One region of the Bacillus mexicanus genome, then DNA from elsewhere that is predicted to be linked to it. Evidence: a T-box and tRNA genes for the amino acid it is inferred to sense, from the RefSeq annotation. Region 1 holds a T-box; the other holds one or more tRNA genes.
The links. A T-box is a leader RNA that pairs with one kind of tRNA and senses whether it is charged. The one in region 1 lies ahead of valS (valine--tRNA ligase), so its partner is inferred to be a tRNA-Val.

Region 1 (15,285 bases):
CTTTATCCAAATTGCGAAGAAGTGCTCCGCCGCCGGTTAACACAATACCTCTGTCCATGATATCTGCTGCAAGTTCAGGCGGTGTTTTTTCAAGTGTGCTCTTCACTGCTTCAACAATTGTAGATACAGTGTCACGCAAAGCATTTGCAATTTCTTTTCCTGTAATTTCGATTGTTTTCGGCAGACCTGTCAGTAAATCGCGTCCGCGAATTTCCATGTTGTCGGATCCTTCAGGAGCTTCCGCTGATCCGATCTCCATTTTAATCGCTTCAGCCGTACGGTCACCGATCATCAGGTTGTATGTTTTTCTGATATAGTTGATAATCGCGTCATCCATCTCGTCACCGGCTACGCGGATCGATTGGGACGTTACAATGCCTCCGAGGGAAATAATCGCAACCTCTGTCGTACCGCCGCCGATATCTACAACCATACTTCCCGTCGGTTCCCAAACCGGCAGATTAGCACCGATTGCTGCGGCAAATGGCTCTTCAATCGGATACGCATCACGCGCTCCCGCCTGTCTTGTCGCATCGATAACAGCGCGTTCCTCAACAGCCGTAATGCCTGAAGGGACACAAACCATCACATATGGTTTTCTGGCAAACATGCCTTTATTTTTAATGGCCTGATTGATGTAATATTTCATCATCGTCGCCGTTGTTTCATAATCAGCGATAACGCCGTCTTTCATCGGGCGAAGCGCCACCACATTGCCCGGTGTCCGTCCGATCATATTTTTCGCATCATTTCCGACAGCAACAATCGACTTCGTATCCGTTTGCAAAGCGACGACTGACGGCTCTCTCACAACAATTCCTTTTCCTTTTACAAAAACAAGCGTATTCGCAGTTCCAAGATCTATACCAAGGTCTCTTGTACCAATTCCAAACATATGTATGTATCTTCCTTTCTTAAAGCAAAAATACCCTAAAGGGAAAAACTCATAAACTCTATTATAGCTTAATTTGACGAAAAAAAAAGTGTTACAAATATCCTTTTTCCTTTAAACTCACAAATTTTTTGTCACCGATCACCAAATGGTCAAGCAATTCGATGCCAATCAGGTTTCCGCATTCAAACAGCCGCCTCGTCACTTCAATATCTTCCCTGCTCGGCGTCGGATCTCCAGAGGGATGATTGTGAACACAGATAAAGGAAGCGGCAGATCGTTTAAATGCTTCTTTAAACACCTCTCGCGGATGGACAATAGATGAATTCAGACTTCCGATAAATATGGTGCGTTTATGGATCACTTGGTTTTTTGTATTAAGATATAAACAGACAAAATGCTCCTGGCTTAAAAAGCGCATATCCTCCATGACAAGATTTGCGCCGTCTTCCGGGGAGCGAATAATGAAATGTTCTTCATTGGCTAATTTATGAATACGGCTTCCCAGTTCAACTGCCGCCAGTATTTGCACGGCTTTTACCACACCAATTCCCGGGATGCTCGACAATTCTTCAACCGATGCTTCTTTCAGCAGTCGCAGTCCGTCAAAAGATCGCAGCAGCCGATTTGACAGGTCCATGACAGATTCGCGTCTCGTTCCTGTCCGCAATAATATAGCCAATAGTTCGTGATTCGCTAAGTTCTCGGCTCCGACTCTCAGGAGCCGTTCTCTTGGCTTTTCTTTCGTTGGGAAATCTCTGAGTTTTAATGGCAGATCGTGTATGATCAAGCACTCCTTTTCTTTCCCTTCCCGTTTATAGAACCGTCATGAATGTATATCAAAATGGCGAAGAGCTCTCATCGTTTTTGATATAGGAAGACCCATGACTGAATAATAATCTCCGTCTATTTTCTTTACAAAAAGCGCGCCTCTTCCTTGGATGCCGTACGCACCTGCTTTATCCATTGGTTCTTTTGTTTCAATATAAGTCCAAATCTCTTCTTCAATGAGTGGCCAAAACACAACTTCTGTCTTATCATAAAAAGTCTCGCTGTGATGTGCGGCTTGTATGCTGACCGCGGTAATGACTGAATGACTCCTGCCTGAAAGCCTCCGCAGCATAGAAGCGGCTTCTTTTTGATCCTTTGGTTTGCCGAGGCATTCGCCGTCCAGGCATACCATTGTATCAGCGCCGATAACGATTGCATGCGGGTGGAGATCAGCTACAGCCTTAGCTTTTTGTTTTGCCAACCATTGGACGTTTTCTTCAGGTGAAAAGTTTCGATTTAATTTTTCCTCTACTTCACTGACGATAATGGAGTAGGGCAGCTGGAGAAGATCAAGGAGTTCTTTCCTGCGCGGAGATTGTGATGCAAGTATTAGCGGCTTAGTCATGCTCGTCATCCTTTCAGGGTTTGCTTAAGAAAAAAAGATACTCGTTTATCCTACCAAATCACGAGGCTTGTCACAATTTCAGAAAAATAACTTTTTCATAACAAAATAAAAAAAGCCTGTCGCTAAAGGACGAAGGCTCAGGCACTTTCTCTTATTTAATGAGAGCCAACAACTGCTGCTGAGCCTTCCAGCCCGCTTCAGCACTTGGGTTCTCCAGTTCCTTTAATGCTTGCAAGATCGCTTTTTTCTCTCCTGCTTCTGTTTCTCCAATCGACTTTTCTATTTTTTCCACACTTGCTTTTGTAACGTCTTCCCCGAGAATCGCCTTTGCTGCAAGCTCCGTTGTTTTCTTGAACGAATCTGTCATATCCGGCTCTACTGATAAGGAAAGCTCCTTGCCGCCCCAAGCTTCAAAATCGCTATCGATTAAAAATTGCCCTAACTGCTGTGATACACCTTTATCACCGGCTAAGCCTGCGATGACATATGTATATCCGTCATCCTTTGGCAGCGACACGGCGGAATAGCCTTTTTCAGTCAGTTGTTCAGTTAACGTTTCGGCACCCTTTTCATTTGAGAATTTCCCGGCTTGAACAGCGTACGTTTTATATGTACCTTTAGTTTGTGCCGCCTGCTTTTCTGCGCCTGAGCTTTGTTTCTCACCAGCAGTATCTCCGGCTTTCGCCGTTTGGCTGCCTAGGGAATCATCTATAGAAGCAGGTACCGACGCTTCTTTATTACCAGACATGTTCAACGCGAATAAACCTAATCCTGTGCCTATGACAGCCGCAAAGGCAATCGTCGCCGCCACTCTTTTTACCGGCTTTGCCGTCCCGGGCTTTCCCTTTGAATACAGCTTTGTTTTTTTCTTTTGATAGGCCGGAACAACTTTTGGATCCTCTTTAAACACCTTGTCTTCCTCAGAATCCCAATTAAAGTCATCCTCATCAGGATGCTCATGGGATGCGGCAACTTCTTGTTCTGCCTTTCTCTTTTCCTCCCAATTTGAAAATGTCATGTTTTTTTCCGTCTCAGCTTCAGTCTCAGGCATTTCTTGTTCGTAAACCGTCTCTTCTTGTCCATTAATCGTTACCTTCAGGGCCTTTTCTGCGGCTTTCCTGTTTTTTTTATGCTTCCTTTTTTTCAATTCCGCTTCCTCCCTTCGTTTGCTTGACCGTTTTTGTCGGCTTATTCATGCTACACACTTTAGCACAGGCGAAAAAAAAAAGAACAAGACTTTTGTCGCCTTGTCCAAAAAACGTTCGTCAAATTTTTCAGTGATTCCCTAATGCCATTTGAATATAAAAAGAAATGATAGCATCACCGTATAAATAGGCTAACGTACTGCCTGCCGCAATCGCGGGAGCAAAGGGAAGCGGCTGTCTTTTGGCGAGTCGTCCAGTCAGGGCGGCTGCCGCTCCATATAATGCACCGATCAAAACAGAAAAGAAAAAAGCAGCAGCCAGCACTTTCACACCAAGCATAAAGCCAATCACCGCAAATAATTTAATATCTCCTCCCCCTATTCCTCCACGGGTGATCGCGGCAATAAAGGCTAAAGATAGAAATCCGGCGGCCGCACCTAAAAGACCGGCATACCAGGAATCAAGCGGAGAAATCAATCTCGCAGCCGCCAAAAGGGGAAGAAAGAAAACCAATATTCGATTTGGAATCAGCATATAATGAATATCTGTCACCGCAACAATGATGAGAAGAGAGATAAACACGAGAGCTGGAAATAGTTCCGAAGATAGACCAAAGCGAATACCGGCGGCGGCAAATAAACACGCTGTCAAAAGCTCTGCCGCGGGATACATTAAAGAAATTCTGCGCTCGCAGCTTTTGCATTTCCCCTTTTGGAAAAGAAATGACAGGATGGGGATTAATTCTGTTGGAGTTAAAGTCCGCCGGCAAAATGAGCATGCTGAACGGGGCGTGATAATGGATATATGTGAAGGGATACGGCACCCGGCCGTATAATAAAACGAACCAAAAATCAGGCCGAGAATAAATAGAATAAGAAGCATGGACAACACACCTTTACTAGATACTGGTATGGATTGTAGCAAAATGAGCGGCCATAACTCGAATCGGGAATATTCAATTTTACACATAAAAACCCCGGCAGAATCTCAATTTTGATACTGCCGGGGCTGATTGCCTTTATTTCAGCCTTTTACGAATCTCAGAAATAAAATAAAGCGATCCGGTAATCAGCACAATGTCATTTGTTCCTTTTTTGCTTTCTATAAATTCGAGCACATCTTGAGGATCTTCACTCCAGCTTTTATTGCTGATTTCACTTACCTCATAGAGATCTTTTGCAAGAGAAGCACGCGGGAAATCAAAAGAAGCAAAATGAATCGCATGCGCTATGCTCTCCAGCCTCTTTATCATGGTTTGATATGGTTTGTCCTTTAACGCACTAAACACAATAGAAATGCGGGAATCAGGGAAACGCTGTTTCATCGTTTCCGCCAGCTTTTCCACACCTTCTTCGTTATGCGCGCCATCTAAGTATACCGGCGGCTGCTCTAAAACTAGCTCTAACCGTCCCGGCCATGCAGCCTTTACCAGCCCGCTTCTTAGCGCTTCCTCACTGATATGGGCAATATTCTCTCTATTGAGCCACTCCGCAGCCAAAATGGATAATGCGGCATTTTGTCTTTGATGTGTGCCAATGAGAGATGTCCGAATGTCTTCATAGCACTTCTCACCCGTTTTGAAGGAAAACTGTTCTTCCGCAGGCAAAGCCTTTTCATTGAACATAACACATGTGTCATGTAATGACTGGAACGGCGCAGCATGCTGCTCAGCTTCATGACGAATGACCTGCAAGGCTTCCGGCTGGGTAACAGCGGTCACGATTGGAATTCCATCTTTAATGATTCCGGCCTTTTCTCCTGCAATTTCTTCAATCGTGTTTCCCAAAATGTTCATGTGATCATGTCCGATGCTTGTGATCACAGTTAAAAGCGGTTCAACCACATTGGTAGAGTCAAATCTGCCGCCCAAACCTGTTTCAAAAACAACAAAATCGACCTTATGAAATGCTGCAAAATATAAAAATGCACAAGCCGTCATCACTTCAAATTCTGTCGTCGGCCCGTATTCTGTTTGATCAAGTGCTTCAACGTGCGGCTTCAGCTGATTGACAAGCGCCGTCCATTCCTCATCTGAGATCGGTGTTCCGTTTACACTGATCCGTTCATTAAACGTAATAATATAAGGTGACGTAAACGTGCCAACCGTATATCCGGCTTCTTGCAGCATAGAACGGATAAAAGCGACAGTTGAGCCTTTTCCGTTTGTTCCTGCGACGTGAAGTGCACGGATTTTCTTTTCAGGATGCCCTAATCGCGCCATCAGCTGCTCCATCCGGCCGAGTCCGGGCTTCACGCCGAATTTCAGCCGCCCATGAATCCAGCTGCGCGCTTCTTCATATTTAGTAAACAATGATAATCCCCTCTTTTATAAGACAAGGCGGTTTCTAGAGAAACCGCCCCGCTTTTTCATTAACCCTTCAGCTCAGCCATTCGTTTTTGAACAGCGTCACGCTTTGCCACATAATCTTTTTCTTTTTCACGTTCTTCATCAATTACGTGCGCAGGGGCTTTTTTGATAAATCCTTCATTTCCAAGTTTCTTTTGGACACGCTCGACTTCTTTTGTCAGCTTATCGAATTCTTTTTGCAGACGGGCAATTTCTTCGTCGATATTAATTAAGCCTTCAAGCGGAAGAATAACCTCTGCTCCTGAGACAACGGCCGTCATTGCTTTATCAACAGCCTTGATATCCGTGCCGATTTTAAGCACGCTCGGATTCGTAAAGCGTTCAACATACGAACGGTTCGCTTCGAGACGGGCTGCGATTTCGTCTGTGCTTGTTTTAATATGCAGTTCAACCTGCTTGCTCATTGGCGTATTGACTTCACTGCGGATATTACGCACAGAACGGATCAGCTCAACAAGAAGCTTCATGTCAGCCGCCGCTTCCGCATCCGTATGCTCTGGCACAACAACTGGCCATTGACTTACTGTAATCGATTCCCCTTGGTGAGGAAGGTGCTGCCAAATCTCTTCCGTTAAGAATGGCATAAATGGATGGAGCAGACGCATCGTTTGATCCAGTACGTAAGCAAGGATGGAACGAGTTGTTTTTTTAGCCGCTTCGTCTTCTCCGTAAAGCGGTAGCTTCGCCATTTCAATATACCAATCACAGAAATCATCCCAAATGAAATTATATAAATGGCGGCCGACTTCACCAAATTCATATCGATCAGCAAGCTGGGTTACGTGCTCGATCGTTTCATTTAATCGCGTTAAAATCCACTTGTCAGCAACTGATTTTTCACCTGACAGATCAAGCTCATCGTATGACATGCCGTCCATGTTCATTAATGCAAAACGGGAGGCATTCCAAATTTTATTGGCGAAATTCCAAGTCGATTCCACCTTTTCATAGCTAAAGCGCAGATCCTGGCCCGGAGAGCTTCCTGTCGCTAGGAAATAACGCAGAGAATCGGCTCCGTACTTGTCAATGACATCCATCGGATCGACACCGTTGCCAAGAGATTTACTCATTTTCCGGCCTTGCTCGTCACGGATTAAGCCATGGATTAACACATCTTTGAACGGGCGCTCGCCTGTAAATTCGATACCTTGGAAAATCATGCGTGACACCCAGAAGAAAATGATGTCGTATCCTGTTACGAGAACGTCTGTCGGATAGTAGCGCTTAAAGTCTTCAGCCGTTACGTCAGGCCAGCCCATCGTGGAGAAAGGCCAAAGCGCAGAACTGAACCATGTGTCCAATACGTCTGTATCTTGTTCCCAATTTTCGCTGTCCTCAGGCGCTTCAAGCCCGACATATAGCTCGCCTGTTTCTTTATGATACCAGGCAGGAATACGGTGTCCCCACCACAATTGACGGGAAATACACCAGTCGCGAATGTTTTCCATCCAGTGTAAATACGTTTTTTCAAAACGGTCAGGCACAAAGTTGACCTTTGCTTCTTTCTTTTGCAGTTCAATCGCTGCATCAGCAAGCGGCTGCATATGCACAAACCATTGTGTAGAAAGATAAGGCTCCACAACAGCCCCGCTTCGTTCACTATGGCCGACAGAGTGCATGTGATCCTCGATTTTGAAGAGAACTCCCGCTTCCTGTAAATCCTTCACGAGCTTTTTGCGGCATTCAAAACGATCCAAATCTTGATATTGCAGGGCATTTTCATTCATCGTACCATCTTCATTCATAACGAGTATGCGCTCTAAATTGTGGCGGTTGCCAAGCTCGAAGTCGTTCGGATCATGAGCAGGTGTAATTTTCACGGCACCTGAACCAAATTCCATATCAACGTAATCATCACCCACAATCGGAATTTCACGATTTACAATCGGCAGGATCACCGTTTTTCCGATAAGGTGTTTATAGCGTTCGTCTTCAGGGTGAACGGCAACAGCCGTATCACCGAGCATCGTTTCAGGACGTGTCGTCGCAATTTCAATTGAACCTGAACCGTCGGTGAGCGGATAGCTCATATGATAAAATGCGCCTTGAACATCTTTGTAAATGACCTCAATGTCAGATAACGCTGTTTTTGTCGCAGGGTCCCAGTTAATAATATATTCGCCTCTATAAATCAGGTCTTTTTCATAAAGCTTAACAAATACTTCACGAACCGCTTTGCTTAAACCTTCATCCAGCGTGAAACGTTCACGGGAATAATCAAGGCCAAGCCCTAATTTCGCCCACTGGCTTCGAATAAAGTCAGCATACTCTTCCTTCCAGCTCCACGTTTCCTCGAGGAATTTTTCGCGGCCCAAATCGTAGCGGGATTTGCCTTCTTCACGAAGTTTCGCTTCTACTTTAGCCTGTGTCGCGATGCCGGCGTGGTCCATACCTGGAAGCCACAGCACATCATAGCCCTGCATGCGTTTCATTCTAGTTACAATGTCTTGCAGCGTCGTATCCCACGCATGACCAAGATGAAGTCTTCCTGTTACGTTTGGTGGCGGAATAACGACAGAATAGGGCTCTTTTGTCTCGTCACTTCCAGCTTCGAAAAATTTGCCTTTCAGCCAAAAATCATATCGGTCTTTTTCAACCGCTGCCGGATCATATTTCGTCGGCATTGTCATCTGCTCATTCGTTTCCATCATAACCCTCCAACATGTTTAAAAATGGCTGAGAACGACAAAAGAGCTCTTCATCCTGTAAAAGGACGAAAAGCTCTTTCGCGGTACCACCTTTTTTCATGAACTCTACCAGTTCATGCACTTACAACGGATAACGGGTGTTTCCCGAATTTCTCTACTCTTCTTTCAAGAAATTATGCTCCCGGGCGACCTTCCAATCAGACAACATAAGAAGCCTTTCAGCAAACGGCTTCTCTCTCTGCATGCGCCTTTTTTGTACTCTTCCCGTTCTAAGCAGGTGTATCGTATCTATCAGCTCATTATATACTTTTATTTATGCTCTTTATTATAGTAAAAGTGTTTTTGATTCGTCAATCATCTTTTCCAAAAACGCCGCTTTCTATACCGAATAGGCAGGCACCTATTGCCCAAGTTTACATATGATGCTTGTAAATGCGTAGGAGGAGGATGCACCGTGAAGAAACGATTCAGCTCTTATTCGCTGCCGCCGTGGGTCAAACAGATTCGGCTTGTATCCGTACAAGTGATTATCCCCATTTCAATATTTCAAGGGATCAGAACCATTTTCTTTCCGACAACCTTTGATGTTTTGCTGCTCGCAATTCTAATCATTTTAGCTTGTGCCCTTCATTTAGAATGGATATAAACCAACAAGTCCGCGCCATTAAGACGTGGACTCGTTTTCAGCCTGATATTTTTTCTCTTGTTCAATTTGATAAATTTTCATCAAAAACGGCTCTATATTTTTCATTTGCCAGTAGGCCTTTAATAAATGTGTACATTCATCCTTTTCATGCTGTCTTTTCCCAGTTTCATAACGGTACAGCACCTTATACACGGCTGCCGGGTACGCCATATAGCTGAGAAAAAGACTAACCTCCGCTTCATGCAAAGGGAATGATTTCGTGTAGGCATAAAACCATTCGACGCATTCTGGACAAGCTTTTGGAAATCCCCTGAACATTTTTGTATAAAAGCCGAGCAGGTCGTTTTGCGGCGGACCGACAGATGCCCTTTCAAAATTTGTAAAATACCCGGTGCCTGCATCATTATACAGAAAATGATGGATAGACAAGCTGCCGTGATTCATCACAACTCTTGAGACATCCTTTTCTTTTGCCGACTCATACCAGTCCTCCAGCCGTTCCAATGCAAAGCGCACCGCAGAAATGGTTTCTGAAAAGCAGCTTACAGCTTGGAGTTCAAATGGGGAAAGGTACCATTCCTTCTCCGCTCTATCCACAAACTGTTCATAGAACATTTTATCCTGTTCCCACTTTTTTTTCGTTTGACCGTAATAACCTTCAACATCATTACGGCTAATCTTCATTTCCTGTGCAGTTCTCTCGTGAAGACGGGCTGCTTCCCTAAATAAATAAGTATGTTTTTGATCCTGTTCTTCCTCTTGGTCAAATTGAAGCCAAGGCATTAAATAATAGGAATCTCCTGATTGTACACCAGCCGATAAAAACGTACCGCTATTTGTTCTGTAAATGGGAACAAACGAACGAAAACCTTTTTCCTCAATCGCCACCATATGATCTGTAAACTGTTTGCTGCGAACCGATTTCAATTTTTTCAGGGCAAATATACCGTAGTCTGTATACACTTTCCATACAAGAGGACTGACAGGCTCAATAAATTGAGCAGTCAGTCCGTATTCCTGAAGAACCGATTGGGTTTCTTCCATTCCATTCACCACATTTTCCAATCGCTTACGACTTACGCATGGCTATGTTTATTTTGAGGAATATAAAGGATTTGACCTGCTTTCAATTCATCATCCAATGCTAAGGAATTCATCCTGATCAGCTGCTGGGAGGTAATTTCATACCGTTCACATAAACGCTCGATCGTGTCTTCCTGCTGAACAATGCATATTTTCATTCTCGAAAATTCATCCTCTTCTCTCGTAAAGAGCTTTGTTAAGTAAAGAGAATTATTACTTTCATTTGCTTGAGGCTCTTTCTTTTCAGCAGCAGGAGCAGTCCTAGGAACAGCCTTTGGTTTCTCCCTTTCAGTTTCTGAGGCATTAGGCTGCTGGAAGGATTGAAGAGAAGTTTCTTCCTCAGGTTCTTCAGCCGGCGGTATTTTCCTCACTTCAATCTGAAAACTTTCCTCCCCTTGTTCTTCCTCTTCCAGCAGCTTAGGCGCTGAATAAAAAGAAACCTCATCTTCATGTTCAGGCAGGAAGGTTCGGTATGCCGGTGCAGACTCTTCTTCTTGAGATGTCTCCTCCTTCAAGCTTGCTTTTTGATTATGATGAAGCTGTAAAGCGGCTTCGTCATTCTCCGCCTGTGGAGCTGAGGAAGATTTTCCCTCTCGGCTTTCTTCAATGGAAGATACGGCCTGAGATTCAGTCTCCAGAGCTTCTTCAGCTTTTTGACGGTACGCAGGTTCAGTATGCTCCCGGTTTTCTGTTTCTTGACGGTACGCAGGCTCAGCGCGCTCACGGTTTTCTGTTTCTTGACGGTACGCAGGTTCAGTATGCTCCCGGTTTTCTGTTTCTTGACGGAATGCCGGTTCAGCGTGCTCCGATTTTTCTGTTTCTTGACGGTACGCAGGCTCAGCGCGCTCCCGTTCTTCTGTTTCTTGACGGTACGCAGGCTCAGCGTGCTCCCGTTCTTCTGTTTCTTGACGGAGTGCTGGTTCAGCGTGCTCCTGTTCTTCTGTTTCTTGACGGTACGCAGGCTCAGTGTGCTCCAGCTCTTCTGTTTCTTCATTTTGAGCCTCTTGGCGCAATGCATATTCGAGAATAGGTGACACTGGCGCCTCAGAACTCACAGTCTCTGCCTGCGGTTCGGCCTTTGCTGCAGGGTCTGCTTCTTCGCGAACATCTGCACTTTCAGCTGCTGACTCTGGCGGTTCATTTTCTGCTTTCACGATCTCTTGATCCTCTGTTTCTAAAGCATCATCTTCCTCTAATTCCGAATCTTGACGGCTCTCCGTTTCCCTCTTTGGAAGTTCTGCCGGGCATGCCTCGTCTTCCACGCCTTCTCGCGTCTCTCGTTCTGAAAAAACTGATTCTAGGTTAAGGTTAGCAGATTCTGCTTTTTCTGTTTCCAGCTCTTCACGAAGCCCAGCTTCCGAGATAAATAGTTCTGGCGATTCGGCTGTTATTTCATTCTGCAGAACCCCTTCTGCTGCCCTTTGCATCGGCGGCTCTGAAAGCTCTTCCTCTCTGAACGCCGCGGAAGCCTCATATAGAGGAATCTCCGGCTCCTTGTCTGCCGTATCATCCAGAAGCCCTTCGATCGCTAAATCAGCCTGAATCGTTAAAATACGTGAATCTGTTAACTGATAGTCAAATGCGTCAATAAAGACGAAGACATCCTGTAAATGACTCACTTTATTTTTCGGAATGGTAATATCCACAGGAAAACAGTGAGCCAGCTCAGCACTTCCATCCGCTCTCTTTCTTACTTCTTCAACAAACCGCTTATCAGTATACATTTCTTCGGTATGTTTGTTTTGATCTATGTTGTACTCACCTGTAAGTTCAAGCGATCCTCTGATTGATACATAATCATTTACTTCCTGAACCCTAATATCAGGATCTAATGAAATAGAAAGCAGTTCAGAAACTTCCTGTCCTTTTTGGAAATAGATCGATTCTTCTACAGAAAATTGCAAGCGATGATTTTGCGGCAAGTTCATATCCTCCTTTCATCTAATCCTTAAAATTAGATGTCACTAAAGGTGTATGTATGAACTGGGGGAAATATGAGTGGACGGACACAGAAAAAACCGGTACAAGGCTGTCCTTGATACCGGTTTTTTCTTTTATCCGCGGCTGATTTCAGCAAATACTTTCTCAGCTGCCTGAATTGTTTTTTCAATATCTTCATCAGTGTGGGCCGTTGAAAGGAAAAGCCCTTCGAATTGTGATGGCGGAAGGAATACACCTTCATTTGCCATTCCTTTGTAATAGTTAGCGAACAGCTTCAGATCGGAAGCTTTGGCTGTATCATAATTGATAACAGGCTCGTTAGTAAAGAAGAAACCGATCATTGAACCAGCGCGGTTAAAGGTATGCGGAATGCCGTGAGTCTCGGCCGCTTTTGAAATACCTTCTTCCAGTCTGTCACCTTTTTTCATAAAATTCTTATAGGAGTCAGGTGTCAGCTGTTTCAATGTCTCTAAGCCAGCTGTCATTGCAAGCGGGTTGCCTGACAATGTGCCGGCTTGATAGATCGGACCGCTCGGAGCGATCTGCTCCATGATTTCTGCCTTTCCGCCATAAGCGCCGACAGGAAGTCCGCCCCCTATTACTTTTCCTAAACAAGTGAGATCAGGCGTTACGCCGAAATAGCCTTGGGCACAGTTATAATCGACCCGGAAGCCTGTCATCACTTCATCAAAAATCAGCAGAGAACCGTATTGCTCAGTGATATCACGCAGACCTTGCAGGAAGCCTTCTTGCGGCGGAACAACGCCCATATTTCCGGCAACAGGTTCTACGATCACACCGGCAATGTCTTCACCGAATTGCTGGAAAGCAAGCTTTACACTTTCTGCATCATTGTACGGAACGGTGATGGTGTTTTTCGCGATACCCTCAGGCACACCAGGGCTGTCAGGAAGACCGAGAGTGGCCACACCTGAACCTGCTTTAATTAAGAGGGAATCGCCGTGGCCGTGGTAGCAGCCCTCAAATTTTAAAATTTTATTGCGGCCCGTATACCCCCTTGCTAAACGGAGGGCACTCATTGTAGCCTCTGTTCCGGAGCTGACCATTCGTACAATTTCTACAGATGGCACACGATCAATGACGAGCTTTGCCAGTTCATTTTCCACTTCAGTCGGAGCACCGAAGCTTGTCCCGTATTCAGCCACTTTTTTAAGACTCTCTACAACACGGTCATTTGTATGTCCCAAAATGAGAGGTCCCCATGACAAGACGTAGTCAATATATTCATTTCCATCAATATCATAGATTTTTGAGCCTTTTCCGCGTTCCATAAAAATCGGGTCCATGTTTACCGATTTAAATGCGCGAACAGGGCTGTTCACACCGCCCGGCATGAGTTTTTGCGCTTCTTTAAAAGCCGTTTTTGATTTTTCATAGCTTCTCATCTGCCTCAACTCCTATCAACTGAATAAAATTACTCCGCAAGCCATTTCGCTGCGTCTTTAGCATGATACGTAATAATCAGGTCCGCGCCTGCACGCTTCATACTTGTCAAAATTTCCAACACGATTTCTTTTTCTTTGATCCAGCCATTCTGCGCTGCAGCCTTCACCATTGAATACTCCCCGCTAACATTATAAGCGACGAGCGGTAAAGTAAACTCATTTTTCACATCACGCATAATATCCATATATGAAAGCGATGGTTTGACAATCAAAAAGTCCGCGCCTTCCTCCACATCTGACTGCGCTTCGCGGAGTGCCTCCATACGGTTGGCAGGGTCCATCTGATATGTTTTGCGGTCCCCGAATTGCGGCGTGCTGTTTGCTGCATCACGGAATGGACCGTAAAACTCACTTGAATATTTCACAGCGTAGGACATGATCGGAATATTGATGAATCCTTCTTTATCAAGAGCTTCTCTGATCACTGTAACAAATCCGTCCATCATGTTTGAAGGCGCAATGATATCCGCCCCTGCTTTCGCTTGGCTGACAGCCGTCTGCGCTAAAAGCTCCAGTGATTCATCATTTAGAATTACGCCGTCTTTGACAAGCCCGCAATGGCCATGATCAGTGTATTCGCATAAACATGTATCAGCAATAACAACCATCTCAGGGAAATGTGTCTTAATTTCGGTAATGGCTTTTTGGACGATGCCGTGGTCATGGTACGCTTGCGTTCCGCAATCATCTTTTTCTTCAGGTATGCCGAACACGATGACCGATTGAATACCCAGTTTAACCAGCTCTGCTATTTCATCCTTCAATAAATCTAATGATACATGGTAAACATCAGGCATCGACGGAACAGCTTTTCTGCCTTCAAGCCCTTCAACGACAAAAATTGGATAAATAAAATCCGATGGGTGTAAACGTGTTTCTTTTACCATCTCTCTCATTGTTTTTGATGCCCGCAGGCGACGGTGTCTGTTAAATAATTGACTCATATTTTCTCTTCCTCTCTTGACATGCTGCACATTAACTCAAGCATGCCATCTATTGTAAATGTACTAGGCGTATGAGATGTAATGCCATATGTCAGCAGTGCGTCTCTTGTTAAAGGTCCGATGCTGATACATGACGTCTTGTTCGCCTGCCACTGTTTCAATTCTTCACCTAAAACATGCATAAACGTATGTACGGTTGATGAACTCGTAAATGTCACATAGTCAAAGGAATATTGGCCCGCAGCTGCTTTTAATGCCTCGATGCCTTCTTCATCCGGAATTGTTTCGTAAACAGTCCATTCCTTTACTGCAAAGCCGAGCGGGACAAGCTCCTGTTTGATCACATCACGTGACAAATTGCCTTTCACTACGGTAATTGGTTCCGCAGGATTCGCATGCTCTTTAAGGGACTCTGCCAGCTGTTCAGCGATATAATCCTTAGGCATGACATCAACCGATACGTCATACGTTTCCAAACGGCGTGCCGTTTTTTCACCGACAGCCGCAATTTTTTTATACGCTGGAAAAATGAGTTGATTTTCCTTTAGATAAGAAAAAAAGAAGTCTGCTCCGTTCACACTTGTAAAAACAATCCATCCAGGCGCACCAAGATCCTCTTCCACTTGTTTTGCAGCATCATTCGGCAAAGCGCGGCGAAACGTAATCAAAGAGGTCAAAATCGCTTTTCCGCCCAGCGCCTCCACTTTTTGACGAAACGATTTTGCCTGTGCCTTATTCCGGGTGACAAGCACTGTT
Region 2 (15,285 bases), on a different contig from region 1:
CTGTATGGCTTGAATGGCGTTGCCGGCTGTTTTTTCAGAAATGGAGGACAGCGGTTCGTAAGGCGCAATGTCCCGGTAGCCTTGTACAGCAGGCTTTGCCAGGTCGCCTGCTACTCTCATTTTTAAATCTTGAAATCCTTTTAGTCCGAGTGATTTGCAGAGCCTGATAACGGCAGCGTCACTTGAATTGGCTAATGTGCTGATCTCGCTGACAGTGGTTTCTATTGCTTTGTGGGGATGAGTTAGGATATAATCCGCAATTCTGCGTTCGGATGGAGGGAGCTTGTGCTTCATTGATTGGATGATCGTTAAACCGCCTGTTGCCATTCCTGCTCTCTCCTTATCATGGATGGTCATTTTCGATTGCTTTGTCTATGAAACCGTTCGCTTCATCGAGCAATGTCTTTGCTTGTTCCTGATCTGTGTTTGTTTTGAGCATGACGATTGCCGTTTTGACGTGATAATTGGCTTGTTCCAGAGTATGCTTGGCTGTGTCGTATGGGGCATTGGTGAGGCTTTGGATGATACTGATGGCACGTTCTTTTAGTTTGTTATTACTGACGTTGACGTCTACCATCAAGTTTTCGTAAACCTTGCCGATTTTGACCATTACAGCGGTAGATATCATGTTTAGAATCATTTTATGAGCGGTTGCCGCTTTCATACGTGTTGATCCTGTAATAGCTTCAGGTCCAACGACAACCTCAATGCTGTGATCGGCATTCTTGCTGATGGCGGAATTTTTATTACTGGTAAGGGCGATGGTGTGTGCTCCGGCTTTGCGGGCATATGTTAGGGCGCCTGCCGCATATGGTGTGCGGCCGCTTGCCGCGACGGCGAGGACAGTGTCGTTAGAAGTGAGGTGTATGTTTTTTAAATCCTCAGCTCCTGCTTCTTCACTATCTTCAATTCCTTCGGTCGCCTGCAAAAATGCTTTGGGGCCGCCAGCCATGATTCCGATGACCTGGTCTCGGCTTACGCTATAGGTGGGAGGACATTCGACGGCATCCATGACACCGAGTCTTCCGCTTGTACCGGCGCCTATGTAGATGAGCCGGCCTCCATTTTGAAACGAGTCGTACGCGCAGTCTACAGCTGTTTGAATGTCGGGGAGAACCTGCTGTACGGCAGCAGCGACTTTCAAATCTTCGTTGTTGATCATTTTGAGGATACCGAGAGTGTTTGCCTTGTGAATGTCGGTTGTTTGGCTATTGCGGGATTCCGTTGTAAGACGGTGAAGGTCTAATGGTTTTGACATGAGGATGCCCCCTGCTTCATCGTATATTCAATATTTAGTATATTCATTTCTGTTGTGATATTTCAACTATGTTTTTATAGTATTGAAATTTTATTTCAATACGTCTATAAGAAATAATGAAGAACTAGCTGTTCTCCAAGCGGTCCGATTCTTCTCCTGCCTTTATCAATGAACCCGCATTTCATATAAAGGTGCTTTGCGCGAGTGTTCAGATGGTTGACGGCCAGAATCATTTCATCGCACCATGGAAAATAACCGCTCACAAAAGAGGGAAGCAGAAGCATTGCTTTTTTCGCATAGCCTTTTCCTTGATGAACAGCATTTAAAGAAAGAGAACTTAGCAGTAAGGCAAATGGATTGTTAGAATAGGGCTCAAGCGTTTCTTTTGATGTATGTAAAATGAAAAAACCGATTGGCAGATTGTCGTTTAAGATGACAACCGGATACCGGTCCCGTATGCTCAGGGCCTGAGTCAGCACCTCTTTGGGGAGAGAGGTAAAGCGTTTGTCATCATTATTTAGCTTGAATGATTCAAGCTCTGATAAGTGTTCGGGCTTATAGAAGGATAAAGAAATGTCTAGAGTCATGTGGAGACCTCCTTACAATATATCGTCTAGCTGATTTTCGGAAATAACGCGGTAGCCTGCTTGTTTTAACAGAGCGGCAGTTACTCCGCTGCCGGGGGTTTTTTTCCGGTAAATGTGCCATTATAGATAAAACCGCTTCCGCATGATGGGCTGTTTTCTTTTAATATGATGGCAGAGGCATTGATTTCTTTTGCGTAAGCTAATGTTTTAGATGCGCCTTCCATATATAATTTGGTTACATCTTCACCGGAAGCTGTCACGATTTTTGCGGTCCCATTAAGAACATCCTCACCGGTGCCTCCGATGATTTCAGCAGGTTCACGGGGAGTTGAGAAGCCGCCGAGGAGCTCAGGACATGCCATGACTGCTTTCTTTTGATCGACAAGTTTTCTGATTTTCTCTGATGCTGCATGTGAGCCGTTATATCTGCATTCAATGCCCCCAAGGCAAGAACTGACTAGAATCATAGTGGTTTCCCCTCTCATGCTTTGCTTGTCTCTATCATAAAATAAATGAGGAATGGCGGAAGGCTTTTTCAGTTAAAAAAGGAGTTAAAAAGTTTGAAAATAAAAAAATTAATTTTTCTCTTTACAAACATGCATTAACCTGTATATAATAACTTTTGTCAGCTCGACGAGAACACAAACGGCCCGTTGGTCAAGCGGTTAAGACACCGCCCTTTCACGGCGGTAACACGGGTTCGAATCCCGTACGGGTCACCATTTGGAGGATTAGCTCAGCTGGGAGAGCATCTGCCTTACAAGCAGAGGGTCGGCGGTTCGAGCCCGTCATCCTCCACCATCTTGCCGGTGTAGCTCAATTGGTAGAGCAACTGACTTGTAATCAGTAGGTTGGGGGTTCAAGTCCTCTTGCCGGCACTGTTTTCTCACATGAATATGGAGGGGTAGCGAAGTGGCTAAACGCGGCGGACTGTAAATCCGCTCCCTCAGGGTTCGGCAGTTCGAATCTGCCCCCCTCCACCATTATTGGGCTATAGCCAAGCGGTAAGGCAACGGACTTTGACTCCGTCATGCGTTGGTTCGAATCCAGCTAGCCCAGTCACAGACACCTTTGACCAAAAGGTGTCTTTTTTCTATTTTAAAATAATTTCAACTTCTAACTGTTCAGTCTGTATAATAATTTTAAAAATATGTTAAGGTAGTTTATTCACGAATTACCATCTACACCCTGCCAAAAATTTGTTAAACTTATTTTATAAAAAATTGAAACCTTTTGAAACGAAGCTCGTATACATACAGACCGGTGAAGGCAGAGGTTAGATAAATATGGAAATAATGATTAAAAAAAGAATTAAACAAGTCAAAAAAGGCGACCAAGATGCATTTGCGGACATCGTAGATATTTACAAGGATAAAATTTATCAGCTTTGCTACCGTATGCTTGGCAATGTGCATGAGGCGGAAGACATTGCACAAGAGGCTTTTATCAGAGCGTACGTTAATATCGACAGTTTTGATATTAACCGGAAATTTTCAACTTGGCTTTATCGAATCGCGACCAATTTAACAATTGACCGTATTCGCAAAAAGAAGCCGGATTATTACCTCGATGCAAAGGTGGCTGGTACAGAAGGTCTGACCATGTATTCGCAAATTGCCGCAGATGGAGTTTTGCCAGAAGATGAAGTAGTGTCCCTGGAACTCTCGAACACGATTCAGCAGAAAATTTTAAAGCTTCCTGACAAATACAGAACAGTCATCGTATTAAAGTATATCGACGAACTCTCATTAATTGAAATCGGCGAGATCTTGAACATTCCTGTGGGAACTGTGAAAACACGTATCCATAGGGGCAGAGAGGCTCTTAGAAAACAATTAAGAGATCTTTAAGTGGGGTGATGAAATGAGCTGTCCTGAACAAATTGTGCAGCTTATGCATATGCATCTTGATGGAGATATCCTTCCAAAAGATGAACAGATATTAAATGAACATCTGGAGACATGCGAGAAATGCCGAAAGCATTTTTACGAGATGGAAAAATCGATCGCGCTCGTCCGGAGCACATCGCATGTTGAAGCCCCCGCGGATTTTACCGCTAATGTCATGGCGAAATTGCCGAAGGAGAAGAAAAGAGCCTCTGTGAAAAGATGGTTCAGAACCCATCCTGTTATCGCAGCTGCTGCGGTATTCATCATTTTGATGGGCGGAGGTTTTTTTAACAGCTGGCATAATGACCAAAACTTCAGCGTATCTAAGCAGCCGAATCTTGTGGTGCAAAACCACATCGTGACTGTGCCGGAAGGTGAGACGGTCAAAGGCGATGTGACTGTTAAAAACGGAAAGCTGATCATTAAAGGCAAAATAGACGGGGATGTAACCGTTGTAAACGGCGAAAAGTATATGGCCTCTGCTGGACAAGTCACCGGTCAGATTGAAGAAATCAATCAATTATTCGACTGGACATGGTACAAGATGAAGTCTGCGGGTAAAAGTGTCGTCAAGGTATTACACTCGGATGAAAAAGAGTAAAGCGAACAGCCGCTTTGCTCTTTTTTTTTATGGGCAGAGAGGGGTGGCACATTTCACTTGCCAAATCGAAATGTGGTATAATGGGCTCGCTATGTAAAGTACATATGCGTAACACGTTAAACACAAAATACGAAATGACTGAATTCTTGGAGGACGAGGAAATGGCTTTTGAGGATATCCCTTTTTTGCAGTACCTCGGCAATGCCGTTGATATTCTCCTTGTTTGGTATGTGATATATAAATTGATTATGGTGATACGCGGCACGAAAGCGGTTCAGCTGTTAAAAGGAATTGTCGTGATCGTGCTTGTCCGTATGGCCAGCCAATATTTGGGCCTCAGTACGCTTCAATGGCTGATGGACCAAGCGATAACATGGGGATTTTTAGCAATTATAATTATTTTTCAGCCTGAGCTGAGAAGAGCGCTTGAACAGCTTGGCCGCGGGCGCTTCTTTTCAAGGAGCGGCACACCTGTAGAGGAAGCGCAGCAGAAAACGATTGAAGCCATCACGAAATCAATCAATTATATGGCGAAACGACGTATAGGTGCCCTGCTGACCATAGAACGGGATACCGGAATGGGAGATTATATTGAGACTGGCATCCCTTTGAATGCCAAAGTCAGTTCAGAGCTTTTGATCAATATTTTTATCCCAAACACCCCGCTTCATGATGGTGCGGTGATCATGAAGGATAATGAGATCGCCGCCGCTGCGTGTTATTTGCCGCTTTCTGAAAGCCCGTTCATTTCAAAAGAACTGGGCACGCGGCACAGAGCAGCTGTCGGGATCAGTGAAGTAACAGACAGTATGACAATTATTGTGTCTGAAGAGACCGGCGGCGTCAGTGTGGCGAGGAATGGCGATCTTCACAGAGAACTGACGGAAGAAGCGTTGAAAGAAATGCTTGAAGCCGAGTTTAAGAAAAACACCAAAGACACTTCTTCTAACCGCTGGTATTGGAGGGGTAAGAAAAATGGATAAATTCTTAAACAACCGCTGGGCTGTGAAAATTATTGCGCTGCTTTTCGCGCTCTTGCTTTATGTGGCGGTTAATAGCAATCAGGCACCAACCCCGAAAAAACCGGGTGAATCTTTCTTTCCGACATCAACGACTGATGAAGCAACACTGACTGATATTCCGGTTAAAGCGTATTATGATGATGAAAATTACGTTGTAACAGGTGTTCCGCAAACGGTTAATGTTACGATAAAAGGCTCGACAAGCGCCGTGAAAAAGGCTAGGCAGACCAAAAATTTCGAAATATATGCTGATATGGAAAATTTAAAAACCGGCACACATAAAGTCGAGCTTAAGGCTAAAAACGTGTCGGATGGGCTGACAATCTCAATTAATCCTTCTGTTACGACAGTGACCATTCAGGAACGGACGATGAAAAGTTTTCCTGTAGAAGTGGAGTACTACAATAAAAGCAAGATGAAAAAAGGCTATTCTCCAGAGCAGCCGATTGTCAGTCCGAAACATGTGCAGATTATAGGATCTAAAAATGTAATTGATCGTATTTCTCTTGTGAAAGCCTCAGTGAACTTGGAAAATGCAGATGAAACGATCGAAAAGGAAGCGAAAGTGACTGTCTATGATAAAGATGGAAATGCGCTTCCTGTCGATGTGGAGCCCTCTGTCATCAAGATTACCGTTCCAGTGACAAGCCCGAGTAAAAAACTGCCCTTTAAAGTTGAACGGACGGGAAGCCTACCTGACGGTGTCAGCATAGCGAATATTGAATCCAACCCCAGTGAGGTAACGGTTTACGGCTCGCAGGATGTGTTGGATTCTCTTGAATTTATTGACGGTGTCAGCTTAGATTTAAGCAAAATCAACAAGGATTCCGATATCGAGGCGGATATTCCGCTTCCTGACGGCGTTAAAAAAATCTCGCCGTCAAAGGTAACTTTGCATATAGAAGTAGATAGTGAAGCGGATCAGAAGTTTGAGAATGTGACGATCAAGACTGTAGGATTGAGCAGCTCGCAAAACATTGAATTTTTAGATCCTGCATCGCAAGCGTTAGACGTGACGGCTAAAGGCTCTCCCGCAAATATAAATAAACTCAAGAAATCAGATATTGATTTGTATGTGAATGTTTCAGATTTAAATGACGGGGAGCATAGCGTAAAGCTTGAAGTGAATGGACCTCAAAATGTAACCTGGTCCTTGGCTCAAAAGAACGCCAGAATTAAGCTGACGTCTAAAAAAAGCGATACTAATGATAGTGGCAATACATCAGGGAAACAGGATGACACAGATAAGCAAACGAATGACCAAGATAACAACAAGCAAAAAGACACAACGAACAATGATAAAAACAGCAATGATCAAAAACAAGACGAAGATCAAAAACAGGGTGAGGATGAATCTGCTGCAGATTCACAATCATCATCAGAATAAAAAAGGAGCGATTATAAAATGGGCAAGTATTTTGGAACAGACGGTGTAAGAGGTGTCGCTAATAGTGAGCTTACACCTGAGCTGGCCTTTAAAGTCGGACGTTTCGGCGGATATGTTTTGACAAAAGACAAACAACGTCCAAAAGTGCTGATAGGCCGCGATACACGTATTTCCGGCCATATGCTGGAGGGAGCCCTTGTCGCCGGACTTTTATCTATTGGCGCAGAAGTCATGCGTTTAGGTGTCATTTCTACACCTGGTGTATCTTATTTAACGAAAGCGATGGATGCTGAGGCAGGCGTCATGATTTCTGCTTCTCACAACCCAGTGCAGGATAACGGCATCAAGTTTTTCGGGGGAGACGGATTTAAGCTTTCTGACGAACAGGAAGATGAAATTGAACGCCTGATGGATGAATCGGAGGATAAGCTGCCAAGACCGGTAGGGGCCGATCTTGGGCTTGTAAACGATTATTTTGAAGGCGGACAAAAATATCTGCAATTTTTAAAACAGACAGCGGATGAAGATTTCACAGGCATTCATGTGGCACTAGACTGTGCGCATGGTGCAACGTCATCGTTGGCGACACACCTGTTTGCTGATTTAGATGCAGATGTTTCAACGATGGGGACTTCTCCGAACGGGTTAAACATTAATGATGGCGTCGGATCAACTCATCCTGAAGCACTCAGCGCGTTTGTCAAAGAGAAAAATGCCGATCTCGGCCTTGCATTCGATGGTGACGGCGACCGCCTAATCGCTGTCGATGAAAAGGGAAATATCGTTGACGGCGACCAAATCATGTACATATGCTCAAAATACCTGAAATCAGAGGGCCGTTTAAAGGATGATACAGTGGTTTCAACGGTAATGAGCAACCTCGGCTTCTATAAGGCCCTTGAAAAAGAAGGCATCAAAAGCGTGCAGACGGCTGTCGGTGACCGTTACGTCGTAGAAGCGATGAAAAAAGACAGCTACAATGTCGGCGGTGAGCAGTCAGGGCATCTTATTTTCCTTGATTACAACACGACAGGCGACGGATTGCTGTCTGCTATTATGCTGATGAATACTTTGAAAGCGACCGGCAAGCCGCTGTCAGAGCTTGCGGCTGAGATGCAGAAGTTCCCCCAGCTATTGGTTAATGTGAGAGTGACTGATAAATATAAAGTCGAAGAAAACGAAAAAGTAAAAGCTGTTATTTCTGAAGTTGAAAAAGAAATGAACGGTGACGGCCGGATATTGGTACGTCCTTCAGGCACTGAGCCGCTCGTTCGCGTAATGGCTGAAGCCAAGACGAAAGAATTGTGCGATGAGTATGTCAATCGCATTGTTGAAGTCGTCCGGTCAGAAATGGGATTAGAGTAACGAAGTCTATTTTTAGAGCGAACAAGACAAGCGAGATTTACATATGATAATTGTGAGACATACGGCAAGGTTGTTTAAAAAAACAATTGACCGTTTATGTCACATGCTGTAAAATCAAGCTTGTCTTGTGCTTGTTTTAAAAGACGGGATGATTGTTTCACCTATAATAATAGCGCCCGAACTAAGCGCCCGAAAAAAGGCTTAGTTGACGAGGACGGAGGTTATCGAATTTTCGGCGGATGCCTCCCGGCTGAGTGTACAGATCACAGCCGTAAGGATTTCTTCAAACCAAGGGGGTGACTCCTTGAACAAAGAGAAATCACATGATCTTCCAAAAACATGTAGGAGGGGACGGTTGAAAGTCCCCTTGAATTTTGACTTTCTTCGTCTCCTTTTACAATCTTAGGAGGAAGAAAATATGTGTGGAATCGTAGGTTATATCGGTCAGCTTGATGCGAAGGAAATTTTGTTGAAAGGGTTAGAAAAGCTTGAATACCGCGGATATGACTCTGCCGGTATCGCAGTTGCCAACGATCAGGGAGTCCATGTGTTCAAAGAAAAAGGACGCATTGCGGATCTTCGTGAAGTTGTGGATGCCAATGTAGAAGCGAAAGCTGGAATTGGCCATACTCGTTGGGCAACACACGGCGAACCAAGCTATCTGAACGCCCATCCGCATCAAAGCGCACTGGGCCGCTTTACACTTGTTCATAACGGCGTGATCGAGAACTATGTTCAGCTGAAACAAGAGTATTTACAAGATGTAGAGCTCAAAAGTGACACCGATACAGAAGTAGTTGTTCAAGTAATCGAGCAATTGGTCAATGGAGGTCTTGAGACAGAAGAAGCGTTCCGCAAAACACTTACACTGTTAAAAGGTTCTTATGCGATTGCTTTATTCGACAACGACAACAGAGAAACGATTTTTGTAGCGAAAAACAAAAGCCCTCTATTAGTCGGTCTTGGAGATACATTCAACGTTGTAGCATCTGATGCGATGGCAATGCTTCAAGTAACCAACGAGTACGTAGAGCTGATGGATAAAGAAATGGTTATCGTCACTGATGATCAAGTTGTCATCAAAAACCTTGATGGTGACGTCATTACGCGTGCTTCTTATATCGCTGAGCTGGATGCAAGTGATATTGAAAAAGGTACGTACCCTCACTACATGTTGAAAGAAACGGATGAGCAGCCTGTTGTTATGCGCAAAATCATCCAAACGTATCAAGATGAAAACGGCAAACTGTCTGTGCCCGGCGATATCGCTTCCGCTGTAGCGGAAGCAGACCGTATCTATATCATTGGCTGCGGAACAAGCTACCATGCAGGACTTGTCGGTAAACAATATATTGAAATGTGGGCAAACGTGCCGGTTGAAGTGCATGTAGCGAGTGAATTCTCTTACAATATGCCGCTTCTGTCTAAGAAACCGCTCTTTATTTTCTTATCACAAAGCGGAGAAACAGCAGACAGCCGCGCAGTTCTTGTTCAAGTCAAAGCGCTCGGACACAAAGCGCTGACAATCACAAACGTACCGGGATCAACGCTTTCTCGTGAAGCTGATTACACATTGCTTCTTCACGCAGGCCCTGAAATCGCTGTTGCATCAACGAAAGCATATACTGCACAAATCGCAGTTCTAGCGGTTCTTGCATCTGTGGCTGCTGAAAAAAGCGGCATCGATATCGGATTTGATCTCGTCAAAGAACTCGGTATTGCTGCAAATGCAATGGAAGCTCTTTGCGACCAAAAAGACGAAATGGAAATGATCGCCCGTGAATACCTGACTGTATCCAGAAACGCTTTCTTCATCGGACGCGGCCTTGACTACTTCGTATGTGTCGAAGGCGCCCTGAAACTGAAAGAGATTTCTTACATTCAGGCTGAAGGCTTTGCCGGAGGAGAACTGAAACACGGCACAATTGCCTTGATCGAACAAGGTACACCAGTATTCGCCTTGGCAACACAAGAGCACGTAAACCTAAGCATCCGCGGAAACGTTAAAGAAGTTGCCGCTCGCGGTGCAAACACATGCATCATCTCACTGAAAGGCCTAGACGATGCGGATGACAGATTCGTACTGCCGGAAGTAAACCCAGCGCTTGCTCCGTTGGTATCTGTTGTTCCATTGCAGCTGATTGCTTACTATGCTGCACTGCATCGCGGCTGTGATGTTGATAAACCGCGTAACCTTGCGAAGAGTGTTACTGTGGAATAAAGTGTTTTAACCCCTTTGGTTACTTTAGCCAAAGGGGTTTTTTGTCCATCTATCGTTTATAAGTGAACAAATTGTCCGTATTCCAACGCCAAATTTGAATCACGCTGAATTAGCATATGAGTTATAGTTGACAATGTTTAAAATTTAGCATATCTTATACTTAACTTAATAATCGGCGCAGATGTTTATTAAATAATTAGGCCTTTAGCATTCTTTTAATATTTTATTTTAAATCTTGAAAGCATGAAAAAGGACCCTAATTACATAAGTCGATATATTTTATATGCAAGGTACTAAATGAACGACGATTTTGTTCCTTTAGACGGAACTTAACATATTGTATAAAGTAAAATGACCAATATTAAGGTAGCTCTTCAAAAAACTTTGTTGAAGTTAGTTGAAGTGAAGCCGACAATTTTCGAGACTCAATGATTAAGATTATCATTGTGTTTTGAAGTTGTCGGCTTTTTTTATTGAAAAAATACGTTACTAAATATTAAATATCAGGGAAATTTCACCTAGGGGAGAATTTAAATGTTGTTTTCGCTTCATTTGTCATCATTATTTTTTATTATGCTTATTGTTTCTGGGTTAAGCGGCCTATTGTTTTTACATCCGCGAGTGCCCTTGAGTTATGTCCGCATTCATATTGGTATCTTGGCTTTACCGCTTTTGTTTTCCTTCCTGCTTCTTGCTGATAGTAGTGTGAATGGAGATATTGGTCCTTGGCACTTAGATTCCTTAGCTTGTCTAATGACTTTCTTTGTTCTTGCAATTGGTTTCGTCATTCAGCGTTTTTCTGTACGTTACTTACTGGGAGATCGTTCTTATCGAAAATATTTTGCGCTTTTTACTTTTACTACAGGTGCTGCTTCAATGACATGGTTAAGTGGCGATCTCCGCTTGATGGTTATGTTCTGGGGAGCAACTCTTATCGGTTTAACCTTACTTATCAGGTTAAACAGTGCTTGGCATGTGGCTAGTGAAGCGGCCAAGATTTCTGGCCGGTTATTTTTGTTAAGTTGGTTTTCTTTGTTTTTCGCGATGATTTGGCTTTTTCAAGTCACAGGTCAATGGCGGTTATTCTTAATTTTAACAAATGAAGGTTTAGGTCATTTGGGGATTTGGGAGAGAACAGGAATTCATTTACTAATTGTATTAGCAGTGATCATTCCTGCAGCTCAATGGCCTTTCCAACGATGGTTAATTGAGTCTATTGTTGCTCCAACTCCTGTTTCTGCGATTATGCACGCAGGTTTAGTAAATGCCGGCGGAATAATACTAACTCGATTTTCACCTCTATTTCATGGAGGTATAGCATCATTTATTTTACTTCTGCTTGCTGGTATTTCCGTATTGATTGGAACTGGTATTAGTTTAGTTCAGGTTGACTATAAACGCCAGTTAGTCGGCTCTACGATTGCGCAAATGGGGTTTATGCTCATTCAGTGTGCATTAGGAGCCTATGTAGCAGCCATTATTCATCTTATTTTACATGGTTTATTCAAAGCTACGTTGTTTTTACAGGCTGGTTCAGCAGTACAGCGTCATGAAGGATCGGTGAGCACTAATGAGAGATCAACCTATTTATGGATCATGGCTGGTCGTACGTTAGCCTTAGTGATAGGGGTTGCTTTTTGGCTCGCTGCTCCTGGAGAGGGGTATCAACTCATTAGCGCGCTGATCTTAGGATGGTCATTGTCTGTTTCTTGGACTCAGCTCGTAGCTTTTGGAAAGGGGAAAATGGGCCGAATTGTTGGCTTAACATTTTTAGGAGCAACAGCCCTCGTATATTTTATCATTCATAACCTTTTCTATCATTGGCTGCATACAACCGTTTTACAAAGTGTTCAACCTCCAATGTCAGCTGTCATCATTGTCGTATGTCTATTGCTATTTGGCGGTGCTTTAGGTGCATGGGTTGCTCGTCAACGTTCTTCTGTTTTCTCTGCGGTACTCTATCTTTGGTTAGTGCGGTTAGGAGAAGCAAAACCAAAGACAGTAGAGAGTCACCCAGACTACCTTAAACAATATTTATCATAAGGAGCTAATCTGAGATGGGCATGACATCCGTATTAACGAAAGAAAATATAAAAAAGAAAAATACAGATACTGAGATTCAAGAAAGTGACCTTAACGTTTTCATTCAGTCTGCCAGCCGAGTGATTGCGCCGCTTTGGCCTATTTCTGCATTTGCTGCCCGCAATCCATGGATGGGGCTTGAAAACCAACCTTTTGATCAGGTGATGAGCTGGTTGAAAAACACTCGTGATGTTGATATATACCCTAGTGCGTCTATGATTCGTTCAGCAAGGAATAAAAGTGAGATTGATGAAGAGTTTGTGGAACTGGGACTGCAGAGCTGGCTTGATTCACATTCCTTTACCATCCCGCGGGATGCAGCAGAGCGATTTTGCCGTGCTGGTTTAAAGTTAGATCCATTGCCGTCCAATCTCTTATCATCACATGAGCTGGAGAAATTGGTGAATGAATGCAGCGGATTGGATCATGTCGAGAATGTTTTTATGCAGCCGATCAGTTCTTATATAAAGAATCAAGATGGTGAAAGGTTAGTCAACATACTTGATCAGCATGTTATTAAGTGGAGTAAATTATATCTTGATGATTCTCAAGCCGGTTGGACAATGCCTAATCGTGAGGAAGGATTCTATCGTGCCTGGCAGCATCTTATTCAATACGATCCAGCACTTCTTAAACAGGAGCGTAAAAGATTAAAAGGTTGGCCGCAAGAGGCACATATGGCTTTACAAGAATCATTATCCGCATTGGAAATCCCAGCATCAGAAATCCAGACTTATCTTGAAGGTCATTTGCTTTCCTTGCCTGGATGGGCAGGGATGATGCTTTGGCGCTCCCAGCAATCGAACCATGAACGTTCACTCCTAACAGAATATTTAGCGGTTCGAATATCCATGGAGTGTGCTCTTATAAAGCCGTATTTGCCTTTGAAAAATGAGCGGTCTGAGAAAAAGCTTTCGATTACGCCCCTTTTAGCAGCTTGGATTCATTGGGGAGGCCTTACATTAGAGGAATGGTCGCAGATGCCGGCCAGTGAACGAAACGAATATGTAACATTTGCCTATCGTTTTGATGAAAAACTCCGCAGAAAACTTTGGCTGGAAGCTTGGGAACAAACATACACAGATCGATTAAGCCAGAAGATTATTTCGAAACAACGAAGAAACAACGATAAAAAGTCTGCATTAGCTCAATTAGCATTCTGCATTGATGTACGATCAGAACCTTTTCGTCGTCATCTAGAAAAAGAAGGGCCGTTTGAAACGATTGGTATGGCCGGTTTTTTCGGGTTGCCGATTGCAACCTGTGAACTTGGCAGTAAACACAGTCATGCCTCCTTGCCGATTATTCAAAAACCGCAACATAAAATAAAAGAGTTTGCAGATGAGAACATGCTCGAAAAATACAACCAACGCAAGCAAACGGTTTATTCCATAAGCTATACATTTAAAACGATGAAACAGAATGTACTTTCGAGCTTACTTCTGCCTGAGCTAAGCGGGCCTTGGCTTAGTCTGCAAATGGCAGCACGCAGCTTTGTGCCAAGAAAAGCGGGCCGTTTCATTCGTCATCTCCGTGAGACTTGGTTGCGCAAACCTGATACAAAACTCTCGCTTCATTATGATGATACAGAGGCAGAAATACCTGTGGGTTTTACTGAAGAAGAAAAAGTGAACTATGCCCGCCAAGCTTTAAAAATGATGGGGATAACAGATCATTTCGCACCATTAGTCGTGATATGCGGGCATGGAAGCCAAAGTACGAATAATCCTTATGCGGCAGCTCTTGACTGTGGTGCTTGCGGCGGAGCGGCCGGCGGATTCAATGCAAGAGTTTTAGCTGCTTTATGTAATCTTTCAGAAGTAAGAGAAGCTCTTTTCACTGAAGGAATTGCAATCCCTGAGGATACGGTGTTTGCAGCGGCTGAACATTATACAACGGTAGATGAATTACATTGGCTTTATGTACCAGAGCTTTCTGAAGCTGCACAAGAAGCGTTTCAACAAATTGAAGCTGTTATGCCGAAAGTGAGACATCATGTAAACGCGGAACGTCTGGCCCAATTGCCGAATTTCCAATCGAAACTTAAAAACCCGAAGGCTGAGGCACACCGATTTGCGGAAGATTGGAGTGAGATACGTCCTGAATGGGGACTTGCTCGTAATGCATCTTTTATAATCGGCCAACGTGAACTAACTCAGGATTGTGATTTGGAAGGAAGAGCCTTTCTTCATAATTATGATTGGAAGCAGGATGAAAACGGTGATCTATTGGCAAATATTATTGCAGGACCTGGAACTGTGGCCCAATGGATTAATTTACAATATTACGCCTCGACGGTAGCACCCCATTATTACGGCAGCGGAAATAAAGCGACTCAAACTGTTACTGCAGGTCTCGGCGTGATGCAGGGGAACACAAGTGACTTGTTAACAGGACTGCCTTGGCAATCCGTCATGAAATCAGATCACGAGGCTTATCATTCTCCTCTTCGTTTATTGATTGTTATTCAAGCGCCGAGAGAATACGTAGAACGGTTATTAAATCATGACCCAGTATTTCTGCAAAAAGTGAAAAATGGTTGGGTTCGACTGGCTAGTATTGATCCAGAAGGAAGTTGGGAAAGCTGGTAACGATTCATATAAACATTTATCAGATAGCTTCGCTACTCCATATAAAAATGATAAACAGAAAGAAGAGGTGTGCTGTATGATTGTAAATAAAAAAGTATTATTTTTGACGGACATTGAAAACGGCTTGGAGCCTATATTGCAAGAAGTGACTGACACTCCAGCGGAAAATATGCTGACGATACAAAGTTATGGTGCCCGTATCTCACACCCTTATGGAGAAATCATGAGGTCTGTTATCATTGCCATTTATCAGGAAAACGTCGAGGAAGTTTTTGTTGTAGG

Region 2: it encodes a tRNA-Val, which carries the amino acid that the T-box ahead of valS (valine--tRNA ligase) is inferred to sense. The anticodon was not compared.

The regions. Positions count from the first base shown of each region.
Region 1 is NZ_JBCEYV010000001.1:240,317-255,601, reverse strand. It holds gene mreB (cell shape-determining protein MreB) at 1-895, opposite strand, end outside; gene radC (RadC family protein) at 987-1,682, opposite strand; gene AAGG74_RS01345 (Maf family nucleotide pyrophosphatase) at 1,719-2,288, opposite strand; gene AAGG74_RS01340 (SPOR domain-containing protein) at 2,440-3,435, opposite strand; gene AAGG74_RS01335 (prepilin peptidase) at 3,563-4,315, opposite strand; gene AAGG74_RS01330 (bifunctional folylpolyglutamate synthase/dihydrofolate synthase) at 4,452-5,744, opposite strand; gene valS (valine--tRNA ligase) at 5,804-8,449, opposite strand; T-box leader at 8,508-8,730, opposite strand; gene AAGG74_RS01320 (hypothetical protein) at 8,904-9,095, shown strand; gene cotN (spore coat protein CotN) at 9,114-10,139, opposite strand; gene AAGG74_RS01310 (LysM peptidoglycan-binding domain-containing protein) at 10,172-12,100, opposite strand; gene hemL (glutamate-1-semialdehyde 2,1-aminomutase) at 12,233-13,525, opposite strand; gene hemB (porphobilinogen synthase) at 13,555-14,529, opposite strand; gene hemD (uroporphyrinogen-III synthase) at 14,526-15,285, opposite strand, start outside.
Region 2 is NZ_JBCEYV010000004.1:15,285-30,569, forward strand. It holds gene AAGG74_RS19385 (MurR/RpiR family transcriptional regulator) at 1-327, opposite strand, end outside; gene murQ (N-acetylmuramic acid 6-phosphate etherase) at 344-1,258, opposite strand; gene AAGG74_RS19395 (GNAT family N-acetyltransferase) at 1,363-1,845, opposite strand; partial or broken gene AAGG74_RS19400 (2-thiouracil desulfurase family protein) at 1,858-2,312, opposite strand; tRNA gene AAGG74_RS19405 (tRNA-Glu) at 2,493-2,567, shown strand; tRNA gene AAGG74_RS19410 (tRNA-Val) at 2,571-2,646, shown strand; tRNA gene AAGG74_RS19415 (tRNA-Thr) at 2,651-2,723, shown strand; tRNA gene AAGG74_RS19420 (tRNA-Tyr) at 2,744-2,828, shown strand; tRNA gene AAGG74_RS19425 (tRNA-Gln) at 2,833-2,904, shown strand; gene sigW (RNA polymerase sigma factor SigW) at 3,132-3,695, shown strand; gene rsiW (anti-sigma-W factor RsiW) at 3,709-4,335, shown strand; gene cdaA (diadenylate cyclase CdaA) at 4,497-5,318, shown strand; gene cdaR (CdaA regulatory protein CdaR) at 5,311-6,744, shown strand; gene glmM (phosphoglucosamine mutase) at 6,763-8,109, shown strand; gene glmS (glutamine--fructose-6-phosphate transaminase (isomerizing)) at 8,528-10,330, shown strand; gene AAGG74_RS19460 (NADH dehydrogenase subunit 5) at 10,865-12,373, shown strand; gene AAGG74_RS19465 (DUF2309 domain-containing protein) at 12,388-15,003, shown strand; partial or broken gene AAGG74_RS19470 (carbonic anhydrase) at 15,080-15,285, shown strand, end outside.